DNA from 2 places in the Kitasatospora sp. NPDC096128 genome. Region 1 is predicted to be linked to the other one. Evidence: riboswitches for the same ligand, from Rfam matches in the RefSeq annotation. Region 1 holds a riboswitch; the other holds the start of a gene.
The links. A riboswitch is a leader RNA that binds a small molecule or an ion and turns the genes downstream of it on or off. The one in region 1 is predicted to bind S-adenosylmethionine.
Positions count from the first base shown of each region.

Region 2: another riboswitch for S-adenosylmethionine. It lies ahead of ABTY61_RS10455 (aminotransferase class V-fold PLP-dependent enzyme); the one in region 1 lies ahead of thrC (threonine synthase).

Region 1 covers NZ_JBEOSP010000009.1:750-19,182, reverse strand. The annotation lists gene ABTY61_RS12530 (helicase-associated domain-containing protein) at 59-2,560, shown strand; gene ABTY61_RS12525 (hypothetical protein) at 2,586-2,837, opposite strand; gene ABTY61_RS12520 (hypothetical protein) at 2,946-3,350, shown strand; gene ABTY61_RS12515 (DNA repair helicase XPB) at 3,459-5,096, shown strand; gene ABTY61_RS12510 (hypothetical protein) at 5,153-5,314, opposite strand; gene ABTY61_RS12505 (HelD family protein) at 5,605-7,650, shown strand; gene ABTY61_RS12500 (copper homeostasis protein CutC) at 7,693-8,379, opposite strand; gene ABTY61_RS12495 (hypothetical protein) at 8,489-9,448, opposite strand; gene ABTY61_RS12490 (PadR family transcriptional regulator) at 9,445-9,828, opposite strand; gene ABTY61_RS12485 (HD domain-containing protein) at 9,893-10,525, shown strand; gene ABTY61_RS12480 (DUF8819 family protein) at 10,522-10,878, opposite strand; gene groL (chaperonin GroEL) at 11,009-12,631, opposite strand; gene ABTY61_RS12470 (cold-shock protein) at 12,965-13,168, opposite strand; gene ABTY61_RS12465 (MoaD/ThiS family protein) at 13,722-14,000, opposite strand; gene thrC (threonine synthase) at 14,026-15,306, opposite strand; SAM riboswitch class I at 15,324-15,459, opposite strand; gene ABTY61_RS12455 (glucosyl-3-phosphoglycerate synthase) at 15,603-16,613, shown strand; gene ABTY61_RS12450 (alpha,alpha-trehalose-phosphate synthase (UDP-forming)) at 16,652-18,118, shown strand; gene otsB (trehalose-phosphatase) at 18,105-18,433, opposite strand, start outside.
Region 2 covers NZ_JBEOSP010000007.1:66,909-71,093, reverse strand. The annotation lists gene ABTY61_RS10465 (response regulator) at 31-456, shown strand; gene trpD (anthranilate phosphoribosyltransferase) at 577-1,653, shown strand; SAM riboswitch class IV at 1,832-1,949, shown strand; gene ABTY61_RS10455 (aminotransferase class V-fold PLP-dependent enzyme) at 2,002-3,366, shown strand; gene ABTY61_RS10450 (Lrp/AsnC ligand binding domain-containing protein) at 3,370-3,651, opposite strand; gene ABTY61_RS10445 (rhomboid family intramembrane serine protease) at 3,693-4,185, opposite strand, start outside.

The DNA.
Region 1 (18,433 bases):
GGCCCGCCCCGCCCCACGCGCGCCCCCACCGTCCGCGCGCCCGACTAACCTAGGTCGAATGACCACACAGCAGGGCCCTCAACGCCAGAGCAGGACGCCCGCCGGCCCCCGCACCCTCGCCGAGGAGCTGCGCGCCCGCCCCGACGACGCACTCGCCGCCCTGCTCCGGTCCCGCCCCGACCTGCTGAACCCCGTCCCCGGCGACCTCGCCCAGCTCTCCGCCCGGCTGTCCTCCCGCGCCTCCGCGCTGCGCGCCCTGGAGCGGCTCGACCGGTTCACCCTCCAGGTCGCCGAGGCCCTGGCGACCACCCCGGACGGCACCGGCCTGGCCACCGTCCGCACCCTGCTGACCGGCCCGGCCAAGGTCAAGCCGCACCCCGGCGCCACCCCGCTCACCCCGGCCGACCGCGCCGCCGTCACCGCCGCCCTCCCCCGCGCCATCGCCGTCCTGCGCGACCGGGCCCTGCTCTGGGGCCCCGACAACGGCCTGCGGCTGGTGCTGGCCGTCCGCGAGGCACTCGCCCCGACCGCTGCCAACCCGGGCCGCACCGGCCTCGGCCCGACCCTCGCCGACGCCACCACCGGCATGTCCCCGGCCCGGCTGCAGCAGCTGCTCGCCTCGGCCGGGCAGCCCGCCACCCCGGACCCGGTCACCGCGGTCGCCGCCCTGACCGCCCTGCTCACCGACCGCGCCCGCTGCGCCGCCCTGCTCGACACCGCCCCCGAGGCCGCGCTGCGGCTGCTGGAGCGGCTGGTCTGGGGCCCGCCCACCGGCACCGTCCCGGACGCCACCCGCCCGGTCACCGCCGAGGACGCCCAGAGCCCGGTCGAATGGCTGCTGGCCCGCGGCCTGCTGCTGCCCACCAGCCCCGGCAGCGTGGTGCTGCCCCGCGAGCTGGCCCTGCACCTGCGCGGCGGCCGCACCCACCGCACCGTCGAACCGCTCCAGCCCGAGCCCGCGCCCGCCGCGCCCCCGCGCGATCCACAGGCTGTGGACAGCGCCGCGGCCGGCCAGGCGCACACCGCCGTCAAGACCGTCGAGGAACTCCTCGACACCTGGGGCCTCACCCCGCCGCCCACCCTGCGGGCCGGCGGCCTCGGCGTACGGGACCTCAAGCGCGCCGCCCAGACCCTGGAGACCACCGAGCAGCAGGCCGCCTTCTGGCTCGAACTCGCCTACACCGCAGGCCTGTTGGCCCCCGACGGCGAAGCCGACGAATGCTGGGCGCCGACCCCGGCGTACGACGGCTGGCTCCAGCTGGACACCGCCGAACGCTGGTCCGTCCTGGCCGCCGCCTGGCTCGCCGCCACCCGCGTCGCCGCCCTCACCGGCACCCAGGACGGCAAGGGCAAGCCGCGCGCCGCCCTCGGACCCGAACTCGACCGCACCCTCGCCCCGTCCGTCCGCCGCGCCGCCCTCGCGCTGCTCGCCGAACTCCCGCCCGGCACCCCGGCCACCGCCGCGGAACTGCTGCCCACCCTGCGCTGGCAGCGCCCGCTGCGCGGCGGCCCGAGCGGCCCGGACGGCCGCGAACTGCGCGACGACCTCACCACCTGGACCCTCGCCGAGGCCGAACTGCTCGGCATCACCGGCCGCGGCGCCCTCGCCGCCCCCGCCCGGGCCCTGCTCACCGCCGAGTCCGACCCGGCCGAGGTGCTCGCCCCGCTGCTGCCGCAGCCGCTGGACCACGTGATCCTCCAGCCGGACCTCACCGCGATCGCCCCCGGCCCGCTGCTCACCCCGCTCGCCCAGGCGCTCGCCCTGTGCGCCGACATCGAGTCCAAGGGCGGCGCCACCGTCTACCGCTTCACCCCGACCTCCGTACGCCGCGCCCTGGACGCCGGCCGCACCGCCGCCGACCTGCAGACCTTCCTGGCCCAGCACAGCCGCACGCCCGTCCCCCAGCCGCTCGCCTACCTGATCGACGACGTGGCCCGGCGGCACGGCATCCTGCGGGTCGGCGCCGCCTCCTCCTACCTGCGCTGCGACGACCCTGCGCTGCTGGGCGAGGTGCTCGCCGACCGCCGCGCCGCCGACCTGCGGCTGCGCCTGCTCGCCCCGACCGTCCTCGCCTCCCAGGCCGCCCCGGACGTCCTGCTCACCGCCCTGCGCACCATGGGCTACGCCCCGGCCGCCGAATCCGCCGAGGGCGATGTCCTGATCACCCGGCCGGACAGCCACCGCACCCCGCCCCGCACCGCCCCCACGCCCGTCCCCGACGGCCCGCCCGCCCCCGACGACACCCTGCTCGCCGCCGCCATCAAGGCCATCCGGGCCGGCGACCGCGCCGCCACCGCCTCCCGCCGCGAGCCGACCCCCGACCCGCGTCACCTGCCCCGCACCGCCGCCGCCGAGACCCTCGCCGCCCTCCAGACCGCCGTCCTGCTCGGCGAGCGGATGTGGATCGGCTACCTCAACGCCGAGGGCATCGCCAGCCAGCGGATCATCGACCCGGTCAAGGTCGAAGGCGGCTTCGTCACCGCCTTCGACCACCACGCCGACGAACTGCGCACCTTCGCCCTGCACCGGATCACCGGCGTCGCGGAGCTGGACGAGTAGCCGACGCCATCGAGCCGACCGGGCGTCAGTGACCCTGCGACTCCTTCATCTTCTGCTTGACGGCCTGGTCCGCCAGGCTGCCGATCTCCCCCTGCCCGACCGGCAGCGAGCCGCCGCCGACCTGGTCGGCGATCAGGAATCCGGGAGCGGCCAGCAGGCCGCCGGGCCCCTCCCCGATGCCCGCGAGGGCATGGGCGGAGCCCGCCGAGGAGGCGGTGGCGGCGAAGGCCGTGCCCATCAGGGCGAGGGCGGTGAGAACGCGCTTGGAGGTCTTCATGACCGGCTCAACGAGCGAGCACGCACCGTGGTCACTCGGAGCAGTTGACGGGCGGACGCACCCGGCGTACTCCGGGAACAGGGGGTTCGCGACAAGGAGGCACCCACCATGCTCGGCGAACTGATCGGCGAATTCCAGGGCGAGGACAGCGGCCGACGCGTCATCGGCGGCGCCGACGGACACCCCGTCGTCGAAGTGTCCTTCCGCGGCACCGGCAGCTACTACGGCATCACCGTCAACTCCCTCGGCACCTACGAGTCCGAAGTGCGCTCCGACGGCTCCCTGTACGGCGAGGGCCAGGGCGTCGACATGACCGCCGACGGCCAGGGCGTCACCTGGCACGGCAGCGGCGTCGGCCACTTCACCGCCGACGGCGGCACCAGCTTCCGCGGCGCGCTCTTCTTCTCCACCGTCTCCCCCGACCTGGAACGCCTCAACGGCGTCGTGGGCCTCTTCGAGTACGAGACCGACGCCGGCGGCAAGTCCACCGGCAAGTTCTACGAGTGGAAGTAGCCCGACACATTCCGCGCGGAATGAGCGACACTGGAGGGTCTGCTTCCGTCCGGTCTGGCGATCCCAGCCGGTCAATCCAGCCTGTCAGCCAGTGGAGGGCTCCCCCGCGTGAACGACGGACCACTCATCGTCCAGAGCGACAAGACTCTCCTCCTGGAGATCGACCACCCCGGGGCCGCCGACTGCCGTCGCGCCATCGCCCCGTTCGCCGAGTTGGAGCGGGCGCCCGAGCACGTGCACACGTACCGGGTGACCCCGCTCGGGCTGTGGAACGCCCGGGCGGCCGGGCACGACGCCGAGCAGGTCGTCGACGCCCTGGTGAAGTACTCCCGCTACCCGGTGCCGCACGCCCTGCTGGTCGACGTGGCGGACACCATGGGCCGCTACGGCCGGCTCCAGCTGTCCAAGCACCCCACCCACGGCCTGGTGCTGACCACCACCGACCGCCCGGTGCTGGAGGAGGTGCTGCGCTCCAAGAAGATCGTCCCGCTGGTCGGTGCCCGGATCGACCCCGACACCGTGGTGGTGCACCCCTCCGAGCGCGGGCAGATCAAGCAGGTGCTGCTCAAACTCGGCTGGCCCGCCGAGGACTTCGCCGGGTACGTGGACGGCGAGGCGCACCCGATCGACCTGGACGAGGACGGCTGGCAGCTGCGCCCGTACCAGGCGCAGGCCGTCGAGGGCTTCTGGCACGGCGGCTCCGGCGTGGTGGTGCTGCCGTGCGGCGCCGGCAAGACGCTGGTCGGCGCCGCCGCCATGGCGCACGCCAAGTCGACCACGCTGATCCTGGTCACCAACACCGTCTCGGCCCGCCAGTGGAAGCACGAGCTGGTCAAGCGCACCTCGCTGACCGAGGACGAGATCGGCGAGTACAGCGGCACCAGGAAGGAGATCCGCCCGGTCACCATCGCCACCTACCAGGTGATGACGACCAAGCGGAAGGGCGTCTACGCGCACCTGGAGCTGTTCGACGCCCGCAACTGGGGCCTGGTGGTGTACGACGAGGTGCACCTGCTGCCCGCGCCGGTGTTCAAGTTCACCGCCGACCTCCAGGCCCGCCGCCGGCTCGGCCTGACCGCCACCCTGGTGCGCGAGGACGGCCGCGAGGGCGATGTGTTCAGCCTGATCGGCCCGAAGCGCTTCGACGCCCCGTGGAAGGAGATCGAGGCCCAGGGCTACATCGCGCCCGCCGACTGCTGCGAGGTGCGGGTCACCCTGACCGACTCGGAGCGGCTCACCTACGCGACCGCCGAGCCGGAGGAGCGCTACCGCTACTGCGCGACCACCGCGACCAAGCGGCGGGTGGTGGAGGCCCTGGTCAAGAAGCACGAGAAGGACCAGACGCTGATCATCGGCCAGTACATCGACCAGCTGGACGAGCTCGGGGAGGTCCTGGACGCGCCGGTGATCAAGGGCGAGACCAGCAACGCCCAGCGCGAGAAGCTCTTCGAGGCCTTCCGGAACAAGGAGATCGGCGTCCTGGTCGTCTCCAAGGTCGCGAACTTCTCGATCGACCTGCCCGAGGCCACGGTGGCCATCCAGGTCTCCGGGACCTTCGGCTCCCGCCAGGAGGAGGCCCAGCGCCTCGGCCGCGTGCTGCGCCCCAAGGCGGACGGGCACTCGGCGCACTTCTACTCGGTGGTCGCCCGGGACACGGTGGACCAGGACTTCGCCGCCCACCGGCAGCGCTTCCTGGCCGAGCAGGGCTACGCGTACCGGATCATCGACGCGGACGACGTGCTGTAGCCGCGGACACGCTCAGCAGCAGCGCTTCAGGAGCAGCAACTCAGGAGCAGGCACGCTCAGTACCGGACACCGTCGCGCCCGAGGAAGATCACGCGCGCGGCGGTGTCCAGCACGATCCCGACGTTGCGCACGGCGGTGCTCAGCGGGTTGCGGTGGCGGCCCTGGACGGCGGTCGCGCCGGCCGGGCCCGTACGGGGGGTGCGGTTCTCGGTGCTCATGTCTTCAACGGTAGGCACCCGGACGGCCCACGGCATCACTCCGAAGGCCGTATCCACCAGGACGGACGTCCTCCTCCTGGTGTACGGCACCCCCTGAGACCTGCGGGGCTGGAACCCCGAGACCGACAGGTCTAAGATCGTCCGTCTGCCCCCTCCCGAACCGTGGTACCTGGCGTGTTCCGCCGGCAGCCGGGGGAGGTGCCGACCGCACGGCAACCGGTCGGCTGTACCCCACCGTGAGCTCCATCGATCCGCTGCGCCCGCCACCGGGGCAGCCGGGAAGGTTCGCTGTGCCCGCCACCCCCACCACCGACCCGCTCCAGCGCGAACGCGACCACCTGGCCTCGTCCCGGTCCGCGCTGCGGGCGATGCGCGAGGACGTCCAGTCCCTCGACCTGCGCGACGTGACCGGCACCTGGGTGTCCGCCGTCATCCTCCAGAACCAGATCGAGGCCAGGATCGCCGCCCTGGCCGACCTCTCCGACACCCCGCTGTTCTTCGGCCGCCTCGACTACCTCCACGCGGTCAGCGAGGAGCTCAGCGAGGGCGGCGGCGGGGAGAGCTTCTACATCGGCCGCCGCCACGTCCACGACGCCGACGGCGACCCGATGGTGATCGACTGGCGCGCGCCGGTCTCCCAGCCGTTCTACCGGGCCAGCCGCGTCGAGCCGATGGACGTCGAGCGCCGCCGCCGCTTCGGCTACACCGGCGGGGAGCTCACCGCCTACGAGGACGAGCACCTCACCGACCCGGCCGAGCAGGAGACCTCCTCCGCCCTGCTCGCCGCCGAGATCGAGAAGCCCCGCGTCGGCCCGATGCGCGACATCGTCGCCACCATCCAGCCCGAGCAGGACGAGATCGTCCGCTCCGACCTCACGGGCACCATCTGCGTCCAGGGGGCGCCCGGCACCGGGAAGACCGCGGTCGGCCTGCACCGCGTCGCCTACCTGCTGTACGCCCACCGCGAACGGCTGGCCCGCACCGGCACCCTGGTGATCGGGCCGAACAACGCCTTCCTCTCCTACATCGAGCAGGTCCTCCCGGCCCTCGGCGAGCTGGAGGTCGCCCAGGCCACCGTCCAGCAGCTGGTCGCCCACGTCGAGGTGCGGGGCGAGGACGACCCGGAGGCGGCCCGGCTCAAGGGCGACGCCCGGATGGCCGAGGTGCTGCGCCGGGCGGTGCGGGCGGGCATCACACTGCCCACCGAGCCCTGCGTGGTGGTCCGCGGCTCCCGCCGCTGGCGCGTCCCGGCCTACGAACTGGTCGAGATCATCGAGGAGTTGAAGGGCCGAGAGGTCCGCTACGGCGCCGCCCGGGACGCCCTGCCGCAGCGCATCGCGCACGCCGTGCTGCTCAAGATGGAGCAGGGCGGCGAGGCCCCGGACGACCGGGTGCAGGACGCGGTGGCCCGCAACACCGCGGTCAAGGCCGTGGTCAAGGAGTGCTGGCCGGCCGTCGACCCGGCCAAGCTGGTGCTGCGGCTGCTCTCCGACCCGGAGTTCCTGGCCGAGTGCGCCGAGGGCGTGCTGACCGCCGAGGAGCAGCGGGCGGTGCTGTGGCCCAAGCCCGGCCGCTCGGTGAAGACCGCCCGCTGGACCCCCGCCGACGCCGTCCTGGTGGACGAGGCGACGGACCTGGTGCAGCGCACGCCCTCACTCGGGCACGTGGTGCTGGACGAGGCCCAGGACCTCTCCCCGATGCAGTACCGCGCGGTGGGCCGCCGCTGCACCACCGGCTCGGCGACCGTCCTCGGCGACCTCGCCCAGGGCACCACCCCCTGGGCGACGGCGAGTTGGCCGGACGCCCTGCTCCACCTGGGCAAGCCGGAGGCGCACGTGGAGGAGCTGACCAAGGGCTTCCGGGTGCCCGAGGAGGTCATCGCCTACGCCTCCCGGCTGCTGCCCTCGATCGCCCCCGGCCTGGCCCCGGCGACCTCCGTCCGCGACACCCCCGGCGCGCTGGAGATCCGCCCGGTCGACGACTGGGAGGAGGCCGTCCTGGCGGCCTGCCGGGAGGCACTGGAGCACGAGGGCTCGACCGGCCTGATCGCCGCCGACGCCCGGATCCCCCGGCTCGCCGAGCTGCTCACCGCAGCCGGGCTGGCGCACCTCTCCCCCGGCACCGAGACCAGCACCGAGTCCCGGCTGACCCTCGTCCCGGCCTCGCTGGCCAAGGGTCTGGAGTACGACTACGTGGTGCTGGACGAGCCGGCCGCGGTGGTCGCCGGCGAGCCGGACGAGCGGACCGGCCTGCGCCGCCTGTACGTGGCGCTCACCCGCGCCGTCTCCGGCCTCACGGTGCTGCACCGCGAGCCGCTGCCCGAGCAGCTCGGCTGACCGGGAAGGGGCCGGTGGCGTCACCGGCCCCTTCCCGGTCGCTCACGCGTCGATCAGCGCCCGCCACTCGGCGACCCTGGCCGCGTCGACCGGCGTCCGCCAGCCGTCGGCCCGCACCGCACCGCCGACGTGGAAGGCGTCGAAGCCCTCGGCCCGCAGCTCCTTGAGGTGCTCGGCCCGCAGGCCGCCGCCGATCAGGATCCGCTGGGTGTGGCCGGGTTCGCCGCTGCGGGCCAGTTCGGCGGCCAGCACCTCGCGGCCGGCGTCCACCCCGGCGGGCGCGCCGGAGGTGAGGAAGGTGTCCAGCCCGGGCAGCGCGCCGACGGCGGCGCGCAGGGCGGCCCGGTCGGCGCTGTGGTCGATCGCCCGGTGGAAGGTCCAGCGGCAGCCGGCGATCGCCTCGGCGACGGCCGTGGTGGCGGCCAGGTCGACGGCGCCCCCGGCGTCGAGGAAGCCGAGCACGAACTCCTCGGCGCCCTCGGCCCGCAGCGCGACGGCGCGGGCGCACAGCTCGTCCAGGTCGCCGGGGGCGAAGCCGTCCCGGATCCGGAGCATGACGCGCAGCGGGATGCCGACGGCGGCCCGGATCCGGGCGAAGTCCTCGACGGAGGGGGTGAGTCCGTCGGCGGCCATGTCGGTGACCAGTTCGAGCCGGTCGGCGCCGCCGGACTCGGCAGCCTGGGCGTCCTGGGGCGTCAGCGCGATGACTTCGAAAATTGGTCTAGACATATCAGACAGCCTGCCACATCCGCCCGCCCCCGGCGAGACCGCACCCCCGGCCCGGCACCCCGGTGCGGCACCCCCGATCCGGCTGCGCCGCGCCGGGCCGGGCCGGCCGTCACACCCGTCCGGGCACCACCCCGACGGCCTCCCGCCGCCCGAACCGGCGCTCCGCCACCGCCACCAGCACCAGCAGGGCCAGCACCGGCACCGCCACCGGCAGCAGGTGCGAGATCCCACGGGACTCCCGCCAGATGTTGAAGACGCTGCCGGGCCCGGTCAGCACCAGCATCGCGAGCCCGACCCCGGCCGGCCCCATCCGCCCGCGCAGCCCGGCGAGGGTCAGCAGCAGCGGGGCGATCAGCATCACCACGAACCAATGGAGGCCCAGCGGGAAGGTCGCGTCGTCCCAGCCCTGGACCGCCTGGAGCAGCCCGCCGACGACCGCCGAGACCAGCACCAGTCCGGCGGTCCGCAGGTTCGGCCGGGGCAGCAGGTCGGCCGGCGCGGCGACCAGCAGCAGCGCGGCCGCCACGAACGGCAGCGCGGCCATCCCGATGTAGCCGACCCACCAGACGTCGAAGACGTCCGGCCGCCAGACGGCCCGGCCCAGGTCGTACAGTCCGACGGCGCCCAGCAGCAGCGCGGTGACCCGGACGGCCGTCCACCGCCCCAGCAGGGCCGCCACCCCGAGCAGCAGCGCGGCCACCGGCGGGGCGAAGGCCCGGAGGTGGTTCCCGACCGAGTCGTCCCAGGCGAGCCACCTGGTGGTCCGCTCCAGGGTGGCCGCCCAGGGCGCCATGGTCGCCCCGACCACCGCACCGGCGATCATCGGCGCCACCAGCGCGAGCAGCCGTCCGGCCGCCGACCCGCCGGTCAGCCCGAGCCGCACCCGCAGCCCGTACACCGCCAGGCCGAGCACCTCCCGGGCGACCGCGGCGCGGCCGCCCTCGGCCGTCGTGTCGGCGAACACCTCGGCCAGCTCCTCGCCGCGCTCACGGCGGTACCGCGCCGGGTAGAGCTGCAGCGCGGCCCGCAGCAGCCCCGAGGAGGTCGGACCGATCACCGGCACGGTCATGAGAGTCCTCCCCCCGCGGCGGGCCGCCCCTGGGACCCGGTGTTCCCCGGCAGCATCGACCGGATCTTCGTCAGCCGGCGCTCGGCCTCGGTGGCGACCGCCCGCAGGCGCCCGGCCTCGGCGGCCAGGGCGGCTCGGCCGACGTCGGTCAGCGCGTAGCTGCGCCGGGCCCGGCCGTCCACGACCTCCTCGGCGGCCACCTCGATCAGGCCCTGGGTCAGCAGCCGGTCGAGCGCGCCGTAGAGCGTGCCGGTGCGCATCTTGACCCGGCCGTCCGAGATCGCGGCGATCTCCTGGATGAGCGCGTAGCCGTGCCTCGGGGCGTCCGCCAGCGCGGTGAGCAGCAGCAGCGTCGGCTCCTGCATGGAGCGTTCTGTCATACACCTACATATATCGTTGAACGGCACATCCCGTCCACCGGACCGACCCGCCACAATGTGCCCCATGCCGACCGAGGACCTGCTCACCGCCTGGACCGCCCTGCTGCACCGCTGCGGCGCCACCGACGACCCCGACCCGTACGGCCGGGAGCTGCTGCGCCGCTGGTCGGCTCCGGACCGCCGCTACCACACCACCGAGCACCTGCGCGCGGTCCTGCGCCACGTCGACGAGCTCGCCGGGCACGCCGCCGACCCCGACACCGTCCGGCTCGCCGCCTGGTTCCACGACGCCGTGTACCGCCCCGACCGCACCGAGAACGAGGAGCGCAGCGCCGCCCTCGCCGTCCGCGCGCTGACCGCCGCCGGCCTGCCCGCCGGGCGCGTCGCCGAGGTCGAACGCCTGGTCCTGCTCACCGTCGCCCACGACCCGGCCCCCGGCGACCGCGACGGCGAGGTGCTCTGCGACGCGGACCTCGCCGTCCTCGGCGGCGCCCCCGAGGCCTACGCGGCGTACGCGACCGCCGTCCGGGAGGAGTACGCCTTCGTCCCCGAACCGGACTTCCGCACCGGCCGGGCCGCCGTCCTGCGCCACCTCCTGGCACTCCCGGCGCTCTACCGCACCCCCGCCGCCCACGGCCGCCTCGCCGCGGCCGCCCGCACCAACCTCGCCGCCGAACTCCGGGCGCTGGAGGACTAGTCCAGCTCCCCCACCGGCGCCACCACGGCCCCCTGCTTGCCGCACACCCAGTGCGGCTCCGGCCCCAGCTCGGGCTCCACGCCGAGCGCGTGCGGGTCCCCGTCGGCCGCGCAGGCGCTGCACAGCGGCCACCGCCCGTACGCCTCCAGCAGCGCGTCCTGGACGTCCTGGGCGACCAGCCCGAGCACGTAGTCGGTGCCGTCCGGCCACTGCTCCAGCCACCACCGCCGGTGGGTGACGGCCTGCTCCACCAACGAGACGACGGCGGCGTCCGCCACGTCCCGCGCGGTGAGGTCGGCCAGGATCAGGGCCCGGGCGTTGTGCAGGGCGGTCTCGATGTCGTCGGAAGCCATCCGTCCATTCTCCGCGGCCCGCCCACCGGTTCAAAACGGCCCCGGCGCCGAAACGCCGCGTGGGCGGCCCCCCGAAGGGAACCGCCCACGCGGACGAGGATCAGCCGATCCGATCGGAGTCCGATCAGGATCAGAAGTCCATGTCACCGCCCGGCATGCCGCCGCCGGCGGCCGCGGCGGCCTTCTCCGGCTTGTCGGCGATGACGGCCTCGGTGGTGAGGAACAGCGCCGCGATGGAGGCGGCGTTCTGCAGCGCGGAGCGGGTGACCTTGGCCGGGTCGATGATGCCCGCGGCGACCAGGTCGACGTACTCGTTGGTGGCGGCGTTCAGGCCGTGACCGGCGGGGAGGTTGCGCACCTTCTCCACCACGACGCCACCCTCGAGGCCGGCGTTGGTCGCGATCTGCTTGATCGGGGCCTCCAGCGCGACCTTGACGATGTTGGCACCGGTGGCCTCGTCGCCGTCCAGCTCCAGCTTGTCGAAGGCGACACCGGCCTGCAGCAGCGCGACGCCACCACCGGCGACGATGCCCTCCTCGACGGCGGCCTTGGCGTTGCGGACGGCGTCCTCGATGCGGTGCTTGCGCTCCTTGAGCTCCACCTCGGTGGCCGCACCGGCCTTGATGACGGCCACGCCGCCGGCCAGCTTGGCGAGGCGCTCCTGGAGCTTCTCGCGGTCGTAGTCCGAGTCGCTGTTCTCGATCTCGGCACGGATCTGGTTCACACGGCCGGCGACCTGGTCGCTGTCGCCGCCACCGTCGACGATGGTGGTCTCGTCCTTGGTGATGACCACCTTGCGGGCGGTGCCCAGCAGGTCGATGCCGGCGTTCTCCAGCTTGAGGCCGACCTCCTCGGAGATCACGGTGCCACCGGTGAGGATGGCGATGTCGCCGAGCATGGCCTTGCGGCGGTCGCCGAAGCCCGGGGCCTTGACGGCGACGGACTTGAAGGTGCCGCGGATCTTGTTCACGACCAGGGTCGACAGGGCCTCGCCCTCGACGTCCTCGGCGATGATGACGAGCGGCTTGCCGCTCTGCATGACCTTCTCCAGCAGCGGGAGCAGGTCCTTGACCGAGCCGATCTTGGAGTTGGCGATGAGGATGTACGGGTCCTCGAACGTCGCCTCCATGCGCTCCAGGTCGGTGGCGAAGTAGGCGGAGATGTAGCCCTTGTCGAAGCGCATGCCCTCGGTGAGCTCGAGCTCCAGACCGAAGGTGTTGCTCTCCTCGACGGTGATGACGCCTTCCTTGCCGACCTTGTCCATGGCCTCGGCGATGAGCTCGCCGATCTGGGTGTCAGCGGCGGAGATGGAGGCGGTGGAGGCGATCTGCTCCTTGGTCTCCACGTCCTTGGCCTGGGCCAGCAGCTGGTCCGAGACGGCGGCGACGGCCTTCTCGATGCCGCGCTTCAGGGCCATCGGGTTGGCGCCGGCGGCGACGTTGCGCAGACCCTCGCGAACCAGGGCCTGGGCGAGCACGGTGGCGGTGGTGGTGCCGTCGCCCGCGACGTCGTCCGTCTTCTTGGCGACCTCCTTGACGAGCTCCGCGCCGATCTTCTCGTACGGGTCCTCGAGCTCGATCTCCTTGGCGATGGAGACACCGTCGTTGGTGATCGTGGGGGCGCCCCACTTCTTCTCCAGCACGACGTTGCGACCCTTGGGGCCGAGCGTGACCTTCACTGCGTCGGCGAGCTGGTTCATGCCACGCTCAAGGCCGCGGCGAGCTTCCTCATCAAAGGCGATGATCTTGGCCATCAGAAGTGGTCCTCCGGGACACGGTCGACTGCTCGGACCAAGGGGTGCCCGCGACGGACGGCCCTGGTGTGCGGAGGTCCATTCCCCTGCCGCTCCCGGGGGCCTCACCGACCCGGTCCGCTGTCACTCTCACACTGTGAGTGCTAACGCCAATGATTAGCACTCCGGGTGGTCGAGTGCAAGCCCAATAGCCAACCCGCGAGCCGCCGTCCGCCCCCGCCCGGCCCGCCCCGGGAACGCCGACGGGCCCGTACGACGCGTGTCGTACGGGCCCGTCGAGAAGCGAGTGGTCACCAGCCGTGGGCCGCGCCGAGCTCCTGGGTCCGGAAGGGGTCAGACCGCCGCGCGGACCATGTCCGCCTGCGGGCCCTTCTGTCCCTGGGAGATCTCGAACTCGACCCGCTGGCCCTCCTCGAGGGTGCGGTAGCCGTCCATCTGGATCGCGCTGTAGTGGACGAAGACGTCCGCACCACCGTCGACCGCGATGAAGCCGTAGCCCTTCTCCGCGTTGAACCACTTGACGGTGCCCTGAGCCATTCCGAACTCCCCTAGTGCTGTGCTGGCCCTTCACGGTCCCGCAGGTCGCGGGCCCGGGTCTGGTTTTGAAGGCCGGCCCGGGGAACCCCCCCTGGGCGCAGCCGTGCACGCCGCAATCCTCCGCAACGGGGGTGCCGGACGGCTTCCGTGAGCGGCTGATTACGTCGACCGCCGCTGAATGTATCCGGATCGACGCCCTCTGCAACAGGGTCAACCGCCGGGAATTCCCTAGGCCCGTCAAGAGACAAGAGCGAACAAACCGGAAGAAACTCGGCATTCCGCGCCGGGCATAGCGGACGAATTACCCAAATGCCCGCAGGAATTCTGACATCTGCCTGACATGTTTCACGGCCCCGGCCCGCAACCGGTCCGAGCAGCCGGACGACCTCCGGTGAAGCACCCCGTGCGCCGGAAGAGGAACCCTGTTCCCAGCAGAGCCACACTCTACTCCGACTTGACCCTGAAATATTCCCGCCGAAATGCAAGCGGCCGCCCACGCGTACGGAATTCCAGTCTCCGTACGTGCGGGCGGCCGGGAAGCGGACCGGACGGCTCAGCAGCCGCCGGCCACCGCCGGAATGATCGAGATGCCGGCGCCGTCCTTGATCTCGGTCGCCAGACCCTCGGCGAACCGCACGTCGTCGTCGTTCACGTACACGTTGACGAAGCGGCGCAGCTTGCCGGTGTCGTCCAGGATCCGGGCCGCGATGCCGGCGTGGTTCTGCTCCAGGTCGGCGATCACCTCGGCCAGGGTGGCCCCCTCGGCGGTCACCTCGGCCGCGCCGCCGGTGTAGGTGCGCAGGATGGTGGGGATGCGGACGTTGGCGCTCATGGCTCTCCTAGCGGGGGTGGGTGGTTCAGGCGGACGCGAGGCCGGCGGCGTGGAAGGAGTCCAGCGTCGGGCGGATGACGGCGGTCATGCCCGCCTCGGAGACGGCGTCCAGCGTCTTGAGGCCGTCCCCGGTGTTGATCGCGACGGTCTCCTTGGACGGGTCCAGCCGGCCGGACTCGACCAGCTTCTTCAGCACCCCGACGGTCACCCCGCCCGCGGTCTCGGCGAAGATCCCCTCGGTCCGGGCCAGCAGCCGGATCGCCGCCACGACCTCCGCGTCCGTCACGTCCTCCACCGCGCCGCCCGTCCGGCGGGCGATGTCCAGCACGTACGGGCCGTCCGCCGGGTTGCCGATCGCCAGCGACTTGGCGATGGTGTCCGGCTTGACCGGCTTGATCACGTCACGGCCGGCCTTGAACGCCGCCGACACCGGCGAGCAGCCCTCCGCCTGGGCGCCGAAGATCCGGTACGGCCGGTCCTCCACCAGCCCCAGCTTGATCAGCTCCTGCAGCCCCTTGTCGATCTTCGTCAGCTGCGAGCCCGAGGCGATCGGGATGACGATCTGCTCCGGCAGCCGCCAGCCGAGCTGCTCGCAGATCTCGTACGCCAGCGTCTTGGAGCCCTCGCCGTAGTACGGCCGCAGGTTGACGTTGACGAAGCCCCAGCCCTCGCCGGCCGGGTCCCCGATCAGCTCCGAGCAGAACCGGTTCACGTCGTCGTAGTTGCCCTCGATGCCGACCAGCTCGCCGCCGTACACCCCGGCCATCACGACCTTGCCCTGCTCCAGGTCGTGCGGGATGAACACGCAGGAGCGGAACCCGGCCCGGGCCGCCGCCGCACCCACCGCGCCGGCCAGGTTGCCGGTCGAGGAGCAGGACAGCGTGGTGTACCCGAACGCCCGGGCCGCCTCGATCGCGCAGGCCACCACCCGGTCCTTGAACGAGTGCGTCGGGTTCCCCGAGTCGTCCTTGACGTGCAGCTGCGCGGTGAAACCGAGCTCACGGCCCAGGTTGTCCGCCTTCACCAGCGGGGTCCACCCGGGGTTGAGGTTCGGCTTCGACGCGACGTCGGCCGGCACCGGCAGCAGCGGCGCGTACCGCCAGATGGACGCGGGACCGGACTCGATCCGCTTGCGCAGCTCCTCGGCGCGCTCGCTGCCGAACTCGTAGGCGATCTCCAGCGGCCCGAAGCACTCCAGGCAGGCGAAGCTGGGGCCGAGCGGAAAGCGGGTTCCGCACTCCCGACAGGACAGGGCGGCGGCGGGGCCGAGGTCGACCGAAACAGGTGCGGCGATGTCGATAGCCATGATGGCGGAGGCCTCTCTCCTCATCTTCCCCGCGGCGCGGTCGCGCCACAGGCCGGAATTGGCACCTGTCCCGCCGGGGCCTGTCGACGACAGCCGAGCGAGAAGGTTGCCGGGACGTCAACGGGCCGTTCCCTCAGTCCCTCTGGATGAGCATGTGAAGTTATGGTTCAGCGGCGACCCCGGCGTGCAAAGGTCCGACCGCTGTACGAAGACTGTATCCGAAGGCGTCCACCCCGAAAGGGACCGTCCGCCAAGCGAGATGGCCCGTTCCACCGATCCCGCCGAGGAGAGTCACCGTGCCCGCCGAACCGACCCCCGCACTTCTCCCGCAGGCGGCGTCCTGGCTCCACCGCCGCTCGTGGAGCGCGGCCGAACGGCCGGTCGACGCCCTCCTCGCCGCCAAGCGGCGCACCCGCCAGACGGTCAGCGTGGTCCTCCCCGCCCTCGACGAGGAGGCCACCGTCGGCGACATCGTCCGCACCGTCCGGCGTGAGCTCATGGACCGGATCCCGCTGGTCGACGAACTCGTCGTGGTCGACTCCGGCTCCACCGACGCCACCGCCGCCGTCGCCGCCGCAGCCGGCGCCCGGGTGGAACACCGCGACCGGATCCTCCCCCGGCTGCCCGCCGTCCCCGGCAAGGGCGAGGTGCTCTGGCGCTCGCTGCTGGTCACCCACGGCGACATCGTCTGCTTCGTCGACGCCGACCTGCGCGAGTTCGACCCGGCCTTCGTCTCCGGCATCGTCGGCCCGCTGCTCACCGAACCCGACATCCACCTGGTCAAGGCCATGTACGACCGCCCCCTGGAGACGGAGAGCGGCGCGGTCGTCCCGGCCGGCGGCGGCCGGGTCACCGAACTCGTCGCCCGCCCCCTGCTCAACCTCCACTGGCCGGAACTCGCCGGCTTCGTCCAGCCCCTCGGCGGCGAGTACGCGGCCCGCCGCTCACTGCTCGAACGGCTGCCCTTCCCCACCGGCTACGGCGTCGAACTCGGCCTGCTGGTCGACGCCCTGGACCTGGTCGGCCTGGACGCCCTGGCCCAGGTCGACGTCGGCGTCCGGCACCACCGCCACCAGGACGGCCAGGCCCTCGGCCGGATGGCCGCCACCATCTACCGCACCGCCCTCGAACGCCTCGACCGCACCCACCGCCTCAAGGCCTCCGCCGACCTCGTCCACCCCCACCTCACCCAGTTCACCCGCACCCCGGCCGGCGGGACCCCCATCTTCACCGCCCACACCCACCCCGTGACGGCCCTGGAACGCCCCCCGATGCACACCGTCCCCGAGTACTCCACCCACCGCTGAGGGGTTTGCCACCCCGACCCCCCGGCAACATCCCAACCATGGGCGATCTCACGACCGAACGTTCGAGTGCGACCGGAACCGCCCCCGTCCTGGTGGCCTCCAACCGGGGACCGGTGTCCTTCAGCACCGCCGACGACGGCACCCTGACCCTGCGCCGCGGCGGCGGAGGCCTGGTCTCCGGCCTGTCCGCGATCGACGACCCCAACGCCGTCTGGGTCTGCGCCGCACTGGGCGACGCCGACCGCAGAGCCGCCCGGGAAGCCCCCGACGGCCGCCTCGACCTCGCCGGGCACGAGGTCGGCGGCCAGGCCGTACGAATGCTCGACATCGACCCGGAGACCTTCGCCCGCGCCTACAACGGCGTCGCCAACTCCACCCTCTGGTTCGTCCACCACCTGCTCTACGCGACCCCCACCGCGCCCTCCTTCGACGCCGGCTTCCGCACCGAATGGGCCGCCTACCAGGCCTACAACGCCGCCTTCTCGGCCGCCCTGGCCGCCGAAGCAGCCCCGGGAGCCGCCGTCCTGGTCCAGGACTACCACCTGTCCCTGACCCCGGCCCTGCTCCGCGCGGCCCGCCCCGACCTGCGGATCGGCCACTTCTCCCACACCCCGTGGGCCCCGCCCGAGTACTACCGGCTGCTCCCCGACGACGTCGCCCGGGCCGTCCTGACCGGCATCCTCGGCGCCGACCGGGCCGGCTTCCTCACCGAACGCTGGGCCCGCGCCTTCGCCGCCTGCTGCGAAGACCTCCTCGGCGCCGCCTTCGACCCCACCGCCCTCACCGTCACGCACGACGGCCGCACCACCCACCTCGGCGTCCACGCCCTCGGGGCCGACGCCGACTTCCTGCGCGAACGCGCCCACCGCCCCGACGTCGACGAACGCCTCGCCGCCCTCCGGGCCGCCGTCGGCGACCGCCGCACCATCGTCCGGGTCGACCGCACCGAGCTGAGCAAGAACATCGTCCGCGGCCTCCAGGCCTACCGGCACCTGCTCCGCACCCGCCCCGAGTGGCACGACCGGGTGGTCCACATCGCCTTCGCCTACCCGTCCCGCACCGACCTCGCCGAGTACCGCGCCTACACCGCCGCGGTCCAGGACCTCGCCGCCGCCATCAGCGCCGAATTCGCCACCCCCACCTGGCAGCCCCTGATCCTGCACGTCAACGACGACTTCCCGCGCAGCCTCGCCGCCTACCGCCTCGCCGACGTGGCCCTCGTCAACCCGATCCGGGACGGCATGAACCTGGTCGCCAAGGAAGTCCCCGTGGTCTCCGACCACGGCTGCGCCCTCGTCCTCTCCCGCGAGGCCGGCGCCCACGCCGAACTCGGCGACGACGCCCTCACCGTCAACCCGTACGACGTCATCGCCACCGCCGAGGCCCTGCACACCGGCCTCACCATGAGCCGCGGGGAACGCGCCGACCGCACCAAGCGCCTCGCCGCCGCGGCCACCGCCCTCCCCCCGCAGCAGTGGTTCCTCGACCAGCTCAACGCCCTGTAAGGACCTCCCCCAGATCCGCCAACAGCTCCACCACGCCCTCGGGCCCGTCGACCACCAGATCCGCCCGCTCGGCCAGCTCCCGCACCGGCGCGTCCCCCACCGCGCCGCTGCACACGAGCACGCCCGCGAGTCCCTCCCCCCGCAGCTTCTCGACCGCCGCGAAGGCCGCGACGTCCCCCAGGTCGTCCCCCGCGTACAGCACGGCCCGCGCCCCGCGCTCCCGCAGGAACCCCGTCAGCGCCGCCCCCTTGTCCACCCCCGGCGGCCGCAGCTCCAGCACCAGCCTCCCGGGCTCCACCACCAGCCCGTGCTCCG
Region 2 (4,185 bases), on a different contig from region 1:
GTCCGGATCACACTTGAGGGAGCAGGGCCCATGGCGTACACGACCGACGAGACGCTCACCGTCCTCGTCTACAGCGACGACCGCAACACCCGCGAGCAGGTGCTGACGGCGCTCGGCCGTCGCCCCGCCGAGGATCTTCCGGAGCTGTCGTACCTCGAATGCGCGACCACCCCCGCGGTGCTCAAGGCGTTGGAGAAAGGCGGCGTCGACCTCTGCGTGCTGGACGGCGAGGCGGTGCCGGCCGGCGGCCTCGGCCTCGGGCGCCAGCTCAAGGACGAGATCTACGGGTGCCCGCCGGTGCTGGTGCTGATCGGGCGGCCGCAGGACTCCTGGCTCGCCGCCTGGAGCCGGGCCGATGCCGCGATCTCCCGCCCGGTGGACCCGGTGGCGCTGGCCGAGGCGGTCGCCACCCTGCTGCGGGCCCGGCTGGCCAAGCGGGCCCCGGCCACGCGTTGAGCGGTGCCGTCTCAGTAGTAGAGAAGACAGCGCCGTAGGCACCCCGCCGCTCGATAGGCTGGCTCCATCCGTACGGACGTCCCCCCGGTGCGGGGGAACCGACAACAGCTGGAGTCAGCCATGGTGAACGTGAACCCTGCGAACGGTGGTACCGACCCCGCGCAGGTGGTCCGCACCTGGCCGGACCTCCTGGCGGCTCTGTTGAAGGGGGAGGACCTCGACCGCTCGTCCACCGCGTGGGCGATGGACCGGATCATGAGCGGCGAGGCGTCCCCCGTCCAGGTGGCCGGGTTCATGGTGGCGCTGCGGGCCAAGGGCGAGACGGTGGACGAGATCGCCGGCCTGGTGGACGCGATGTACGAGCACGCCGAGCCGCTGGACATCCCCGGCCCGGCGGTCGACATCGTCGGCACCGGCGGCGACCGGGCGAAGACCGTCAACATCTCGACCATGTCGGCGATCGTCGCCGCGGCGGCCGGGGCCAAGGTGGTCAAGCACGGCAACCGGGCGGCCTCCTCGTCGAGCGGGTCCTCGGACGTGCTGGAGAAGCTCGGGGTGGCGCTGGACCTGTCCTCCCGGCGGGTGGCCCAGGTGGCCGAGGAGGTCGGGCTCACCTTCTGCTTCGCGGCGAAGTTCCACCCCTCCATGCGGCACGCCGCCACCGCGCGGCGCGACCTCGGGGTGCCCACCGCCTTCAACATCCTCGGCCCGCTGACCAATCCGGCGAAGGTCACCTCGCACGCGATCGGCTGCTTCGACACCCGGCTCGCCGGGCTGATCGCCGGGGTGCTCGCCCGGCGCGGGGCGACGGCCCTGGTGTTCCGCGGTGACGACGGGCTGGACGAACTGACCATCACCACCACCTCGCGGGTCTGGGTCGTGCGCGACGGCGTGGTCACCGAGACCTCCTTCGACCCGCGGGACGTCGGCATCGAGCTGGTCGGCATCGAGGCGCTGCGCGGGGCCGACGCCGCGTACAACGCGGAGGTCGCCCGCCGACTGCTGGCCGGGGAGCGCGGGCCGGTGCGGGACGCCGTCCTGCTGAACACGGCGGCGGCGCTGGTCGCGCTCGACCTGGGCGACGCCCCGCTGGCGGAGCAGCTCGCGGCGGGCATGGCGCGGGCGGCCGAGGCGATCGACTCGGGCCGGGCGCAGGACCTGCTGCGGCGCTGGTCGGAGGCCACCAGCCGGAGCTGAGGCGGTAGTTGAGGGCCCGTGCCGGTTCGCCGGTGCGGGCCACTCGGCTGCCCGCCCCGAGCCGAAGGGGCGCGCCGGTGCCGGGTCGGAGTACCCCGGAGGCGAGCGGTTGACAGTGCTGTCCGGATGGTGGATGCCTGTTTGACCGTCTGACGTACCCGACCTAGAGTCTTCGCCAGGTCATGAGTGACAGCGCCAAGCCCCAGCTGGCTGTCCGGCAACCCTCCGTCCGTGGCGGGGTGCCCTGGGTGAGGACCGGGTCGCCGGGCAATTCGTCCGCGCGACAAGCGCGGACACCGGACGATCAGCACTCCCGGGGTCCCTTACCCCGTGAAGGAGTGCATCCCCATGTCCCTTTCCCTCGGCACCACCGCCCCGCTCGCCGTCCTCGGCCACGACGTCCAGGTGCCGCTCGCCAGCGGCGACAAGGTCGGTTACGCGGCGCTCGACTACGCGGCCAGCGCGCCGGCGCTCCAGCGGGTGTGGGACGACGTCGCCGCCTACGCCCCGTACTACGGCAGCGTGCACCGCGGCGCCGGGTACCTCTCGCAGCTGTCCACCGACCTGTTCGAGCAGAGCCGCCGGACCGTCGCCGAGTTCCTCGACCTGCGTGAGGGCGACCAGGTGGTCTTCACCCGCGCCACCACCGACTCGCTCAACCTGCTGGCCTCCGCCGTCCCGGCCGGCACCCGGGTGTTCGCCTTCGAGACCGAGCACCACGCCTCGCTGCTGCCCTGGGCGCACGCCGGGCTGGAGGTCGACTACCTGCGCGCGCCGCGTTCGCGGGCCGAGGCGGTGGCCGCGCTGGAGGCCGCGCTGGCCGCGGCGCCGGAGGGCCCGAAGCTGCTGTGCGTCACCGGCGCCTCCAACGTGACCGGCGAGCTGTGGCCGGTCGCCGAGCTGACCGGGACGGCGCACCGGTACGGCGCCCGGGTGGTGCTGGACGCCGCCCAGCTGGCCCCGCACCACCGGGTGTCGGTGCGCGGGCTGGACGTCGACTGGATCGCCTTCTCCGGCCACAAGCTGTACGCGCCGTTCGGCGCCGGGGTGCTGGCCGGTCGGTCGGACTGGCTGGACGCGGCGGAGCCGTACCTGGCCGGCGGCGGCGCGACCCGCACGGTGGCCCGGGAGCTGGACGGCTCGGTGGCGGTGCAGTGGCACACCGGTCCGGCCCGGCACGAGGCCGGTTCGCCGAACGTCATCGGCGCCTACGCGATCGCCTCGGCCTGTCGGGCGCTCACCGAGGCCGGCTTCGACGCGCTGGAGGCCCGGGAGCGGCAGCTGGTCGACCGGCTGACGGAGGGCCTGGCGGAGATCCCGGAGGTCCGGGTGCTGAACCTGTTCGGCACCGGCTCGGCCCGGGTGGGCGTGCTGTCCTTCGTCGTCCGCGGCTGGAACAGCTCGCACTTCTCGGCCGCGCTGTCCGCCGAGTACGGCATCGGCGTGCGCGACGGGCTGTTCTGCGCCCACCCGCTGGTGCGCACCCTGCTCGGGGACGAGGACGTGGCGCCGTCGGAGTGCGGGGCGCCCGAGCCCTCGCTGCCGGGCGAGCGCAGCCTGAACGCGATCCGGGTGAGCTTCGGGGCCGGCACCCCGGACGAGCACGTCGAGCGCTTCCTGGCCGCGGTCCGCGAGCTGGTCTCGGACGGCGCGGCGTGGAACTACCGCAACGAGGGCGGCCGTTGCGTCGCCGACACGCGCCGCGAGGGCTGAGACCTATTCGTCCAGGCCGAGGGCGAAGGCGGCTTCCAGGTCGTGCTGGGAGTAGGTGCGGAAGGCGATCTGGGTCTCGGTGTGGGCCACCCCCGGGACCTTGTTGAGCCGGCCCGGGATGACCTCGGCCAGGTCGTCGTGGCGGCGCACCCGGACCATCGCGACCAGGTCGTAGCCGCCCGTCACCGAGTACACCTCGCTGACCCCCTCGATCGCGGCGATGGCCTCGGCGATCTCCGGGATGCGGTCGACGCTGGTCTTGATCAGGACGATGGCGGTGATCACAGTTCGGGCTCCTTCTTGGGGTGCGGCCAGCGTATCGGGCCTCAGCCGGGCCGTCTCGGGGGATGGCCGACCACGGTGCAGGCGTACAGGAAGCCGGCCGAGAAGCCGATCACGTGCACCAGGTAGGCCACCCCCGGCCCGGCCGAGTGCACCGACCACCACTGCAGCGTGAACCAGAGGCCGAGCACCAGCCAGGCCGGGAAGCGCAGCGGGAGGAAGAGGAGCAGCGGCACGAGGGTGGTCACCCGGGCCCGCGGGTGGAAGCGCAGGTAGGCGCCGAGCACGGCGGAGATCGCGCCCGAGGCGCCGATCAGGACCCGGGTGGAGTCGGGCGAGTGCGCCTCGGCGAGCGCGAAGCCGTACGAGGCGAGGCTGCCGGCGGCCAGGTAGAAGAGGAGGTACCTGGCCCGGCCGACCCGGCGTTCGACGGTGGGGCCGAAGACGTGCAGGAAGAGCAGGTTGCCCAGCAGGTGCAGCCAGCCGGCGTGCAGGAAGAGGCCGGAGAGGGCGGAGACGGCCGGGTGCTTGCCCGGG